2 regions of the Variovorax sp. J22R115 genome follow, and region 1 is predicted to be linked to the other one. Evidence: riboswitches for the same ligand, from Rfam matches in the RefSeq annotation. Region 1 holds a riboswitch; the other holds the start of a gene.

Region 1 (2,454 bases):
GGGGCGCAGGCCGTCGCCGAGCGAGAAGCTCACGTCATAGGCCTTCATGATGTCGCAGATGTCCTCGAAGTGCGTGTAGAGGAAGCTCTCCTTGTGGTGCGAGATGCACCACTTGGCCATGATCGAACCGCCGCGCGAGACGATGCCGGTGCGGCGGTCCGCCGTGAGGTGGATGAAGGGCAGGCGCAACCCGGCATGGATGGTGAAGTAGTCGACGCCCTGCTCGGCCTGCTCGATCAGCGTGTCGCGGTAGATCTCCCACGTGAGGTCTTCGGCCACGCCGCCTACCTTTTCGAGCGCTTGGTAGATGGGCACCGTGCCGATCGGCACCGGGCTGTTGCGCACGATCCAGTCACGCGTGGTGTGGATGTTGCGGCCGGTGGAAAGGTCCATCACGTTGTCGGCGCCCCAGCGGATGGCCCACACGAGCTTCTCGACCTCTTCCTCGATGCTCGAGGTCACGGCCGAGTTGCCGATGTTGGCGTTGATCTTGACCTTGAAGTTGCGGCCGATCGCCATCGGCTCGACTTCGGGGTGGTTGATGTTGGCGGGGATGATGGCGCGGCCGCGCGCCACTTCGTCTCGCACGAACTCGGGCGTGATGATCTTAGGGATGCGCGCGCCCATCGGATTGCCGGCCAGGCGCTTCTCGCGCGCTTCGTCGGCGAGGTATTCGGCCATCCATTCGCGGCGGCCGTTCTCGCGCAAGGCGACGTATTCCATCTCTGGCGTCACGATGCCGCGGCGCGCGTAGTGCATCTGCGTCACATTGACGCCTGACTTGGCGCGGCGTGGCGTGCGCTGAAGGGCGGCCGCACCGGCGCGCAGTTCGGCGATGCGCTGCGCATCGCGGTCGGCATGCGTCGCGCCGTCATCGAGCGCGAGGTGCACGCGGCCTTCGTAGCTTTCCGTGTCGCCGCGCTCGGAGATCCATGCATCGCGCACGCCGGGCAGGCCGCGCCGCACGTCGATGTCGGCAGCCGGATCGGTGTACGGCCCGGAGGTGTCGTAGAGCGACACGCGCTCGCCATTGGTGAGCAACACTTCTCGCACCGGCACGCGCAGGTCGGGCCGGCTGCCGGCGATGGTGCTCTTGCTGGAGGCGGGAAAAGGCTCGCGCGTGAGCGTGAGAAGGGACGCGAACTTGTCGATGGCATTCATGCGGGGCACTCCTGGTTGTGGGACAACGGGTGCTCCGCGATCGCTCCGGGGCGGTGACGGCCGTCGAGGACGGACCGGCACCATGGAGTCGCAGCTCTTCTTACGCTGGTATGAACCAGATCAAGTTCGCGGGTTCGGCCGCTTGGCCATCTCAGCACGCATCTGCGTGCACCCCGGAGCGGGGCTGATTCTAGGCTGGGCCCGCGCGAAGGATCAAGTCGGACGCATGGCGGCCATCGGCGTGATCGCCAGCGGCCCCTCGGCATCGGACCCTGCAGCCTCGGCCGCGGCCCACGCGTCCAGTCCACCGGCGAGCACGCGCACGCGAGGCAGGCCCGCCGCCATCAACACTCGTGCTGCGGCGACCGCCGATTCGTCGTTGGGGCAATCGCAGAACACGATGAGTTCGCGGCCATCGGAAAAACTGCCGAGCCGCTTCGGAAGGTGCGCCAGTGCGATGCCGATGGCACCGGGAATCGCGCGTTCATCCAGCGCACGCGCTTCGTCGGAGCGCACGTCGATCACCGTGAGGCCGGCCCCGGCGGCCAGGGCTTCGCGCAGCACCCGCACTTCGATCAGTTCGATATCGTCGGCGCGCAACGCCATGCGGCGTTGCCGATAGCGCCACAGGACGAACGCGACGAGCAACAGCGCGAAGATCACCAGGGCAGCGAGCCCGATATCGGACAGCACCGCCAGCACGTCCTCGATGGCCGCGTGGAACACGCGCCCGAGGACCAGGAAGCCCAACGTCCAGATCAGCGCAGCGACGGTCTCGTAGGACAGGAAGCGCACGTTCGACATGCCCAGCGCGCCCGCCATCGGCGGCGCGACCACCGACACGCCGGGCACGAACTTCGCCGCGATCAGCGACAAGCCGCCCCAGCGGCCGAGGATCGATTCACTGCGCCGCACGCAGGAGTCCGCCGACAGCGAGATACGGCACAGCAGTCGCATGACCCGATAGCCCCAGCGCCGCCCCGCGAGGAACCACACGCCGTCGCCCAGGATGTTGCCCAGCACCGCAGCCACGGTCACCGCAAGAAAGGACACCTGCCCTCCGACCGTGAGCCCGCCGGCGACGATCAGGAAAGGCACCGCCGGCACGGGCGCGCCCAGGCGCGTCGCCAGCGTGGCAACGAACACCAGGGCAGAACCCTGGCTGGCGAGAAGTGCGACGAAGTCATTCATGATTTCACGGGACCGGTGAGCTTTTCTGCAGGAGTCGAAAGACGGCTATTCCCCTTGCGTGGGTCGTTCCGTCGGGTTCACGGTGGCCTGCACAGAAGGTCC
Region 2 (2,454 bases), on a different contig from region 1:
CGAGCGCCTGGAAGGCACTCGGCTTTTCTATCACCCCGATGCACTCGCTCGCTTTGCCGGCCAGACCGTGGTGGTCAACGGCGGCGATGATGCCGCGCTCGATACCGCGCTGGCGCTCGCACCCATCGCGAAGCAAGTCACGCTGCTGCACCGGCGTGATGTCTTCCAGGCCGAGGACACCACTGTCGCAGCCTTGCGCGAGCACGTCGCCGCAGGAACGATGCGCCTGGCCGTGGGTCAGCCCGTCGCCTTCGACGACGCCCACCTGCAGATCACCACGCCCGACGCGCAAACTGTCTCATTGCCCTTCGATGCCCTCGTCGGCTGCCTCGGCATTTCGCCTCGGCTCGGCGCCATCGCCGACTGGGGCCTGGATCTCGTGCGCAAGCAAGTGCCGGTCGACACTGAGAAGTACGAAACGCGCGAGCGCGGCATCTTCGCCGTCGGAGACATCAACACCTATCCGGGCAAGAAGAAGCTGATCGTCTGCGGTTTCCACGAAGCCACGCTGGCGGCCTGGGGTGCGACGGCGATCGTGTTCCCCGGCAAGTCGATCCCCCTGCAATACACCACGACCAGCACGCGGCTGCACACCCTGCTCGGCGTCGGCCACTAGCGCCTCGCCGCTGCGGGACGCCCCGCAAGCAGATCGTTGCGATCCTGAACGAGGTGTGAACATCCGATTCATGCTATCGACACCGTGGGGGCCTACGATGCCCGCATGCAGGCACTGAACATCTCCCTCTTTCAGTGGCTGGCCGCGGGCCACACGCCCCATCCGCAGTTGCTGTGGATCGCGTCAGTCATCGCCGAAGGAGCATCCTGGGCCTGCGTCGCGATCATGGGCTGGGTGGCTTGGCGACGCCCGCCGCAAAGGGCGTACGCCATGGGGACGCTCGTCGCCGCCGGGGTGACAGCACTCATCGCCCACGCGCTGGCGGACGCCATCAACTTGCCACGCCCCTTCGCGCTCGGCCTGAGCCCGCCGCACATCGTGCACGGCGCGCGCGGTTCCCTGCCGAGTGCGCATGCCTCCGTGATGTTCACCGTTGCGCTGATCTTCTGCATGCGGTCTTCCCTGCGGGGTGCGGGGCTCGCGATGCTTGCGATCGCGGTTTTCACGGGATGGGCGCGCGTCTACGTCGGGGTTCATTTCCCCTTCGACATCGTCGCCGGTCTGATTCTGGCCGTGGCAATCACGGCGGTGTTCTGGGCGCTTGTGCGCTTGAGCCAGCGCTTCATCATCCCGCGGCTCGTTCGCGATGATGCGCCAACCGCCCTTCGACCGAAGGGCTCGGAAAAACAGGGCGTTGCGCCGACCGCTGTCCGCCACGCCTGAATCCCGATCCCCTTGCCGTCGCCCCCGGCGGAACGCCGCCGCGCTGCGGGGGAACGCACCGCTCTACAATTCACACTGCTTCGCCAGACTGAAGCAACGCTAGGGGTGCCGACCCGCCATGCGGTGGGCCGGCTGAGAGAGTCCCTTTGAACCTGACTGAGGTAATCCTCGCGCAGGGAAGCTGGTCCGGCGGCCGCCACGTTTTCTCGCGTGCCGGTCCCACCGCCGGGCCTCGCCCACCTGCCAAACAATTTGCATTGGAGCAAATGGATGGCAAACACGAACAACGATGCCGCACGCAACGGCGCCAACGAGGCGCTGACGCCCCTGCAGGAGGCCGGACGCGTCTTTCGGTGGCACGACCACATGGCGCTGTGGTTCAGCCTCGGGGTCGGCCTGCTGGTGATGCAGATCGGCGCCTACCTGGTGCCGGCGGTCGGAACGCGTGACGCGGTCTTCGCGATCGTGCTGGGCTCGTGCATCGGCGCCGGCCTGCTGGCATGGACCGCGCGCCTGGGCTGCGAGAGCGGGCTCGCCAGCGCGGGCCTGATGCACGCCACTTACGGCAGCGCCTTTGCTCGCCTCCCGGTGGTGCTGAACATCGTGCAGCTGATCGGCTGGACCACTTTCGAGATCGTGATCATGCGCGAGGGCACCCAGGCCATTGGCCGCCAGGCGTTCGGCTGGTCGCTCGACGGCAGCCTGGGTTCGCTGGTGACGACACTGCTCTGGGGCGCCGTGCTGCTCGCCCTTCTGGCAGGCTCCATGGTCAAGCTGGTGCGCCGCTTCGTCAGTCGCTTCGGCCTGCCGCTGGTGGTGCTCTCTCTCCTGTGGCTGACGTGGCAGTTCGCGACGCGGCTCCATGCCAAGGGCCTGGACGCCTTCTGGACGCGACCGGGCGACGGGAGCATGGGGATGTTCGGTGCGCTCGACCTGGTGATCGCGATGCCTGTGTCCTGGCTTCCGCTGGTCGCCGACTACGCGCGCCACGGCAGGCGCAGTTCGGGCAGACTGGGCGGCGCGTTCAGCGGAACGTGGATCGGCTACGCGGTGGCCAACATCTGGTGCTATGCGCTCGGCGTCATGGTGGTGAGCGTTGCGGAGCCCGGCGCCGG

Evidence for each region. Region 1 has a riboswitch for thiamine pyrophosphate ahead of thiC (phosphomethylpyrimidine synthase ThiC). Riboswitches for the same ligand answer to the same signal wherever they lie in the genome.
Region 2: it holds a riboswitch for thiamine pyrophosphate, as region 1 does, so the genes downstream of both, QTI04_RS21565 (cytosine permease) here and thiC (phosphomethylpyrimidine synthase ThiC) in region 1, are expected to answer to the same signal.

Annotation. Positions count from the first base shown of each region.
Region 1 is NZ_JASZYM010000004.1:63,112-65,565, reverse strand. It holds gene thiC (phosphomethylpyrimidine synthase ThiC) at 1-1,161, opposite strand, end outside; TPP riboswitch at 1,242-1,347, opposite strand; gene QTI04_RS07945 (VTT domain-containing protein) at 1,375-2,352, opposite strand; gene QTI04_RS07940 (DUF3047 domain-containing protein) at 2,398-2,454, opposite strand, start outside.
Region 2 is NZ_JASZYM010000012.1:124,829-127,282, reverse strand. It holds gene QTI04_RS21575 (NAD(P)/FAD-dependent oxidoreductase) at 1-616, shown strand, start outside; gene QTI04_RS21570 (phosphatase PAP2 family protein) at 722-1,339, shown strand; TPP riboswitch at 1,431-1,535, shown strand; gene QTI04_RS21565 (cytosine permease) at 1,610-2,454, shown strand, end outside.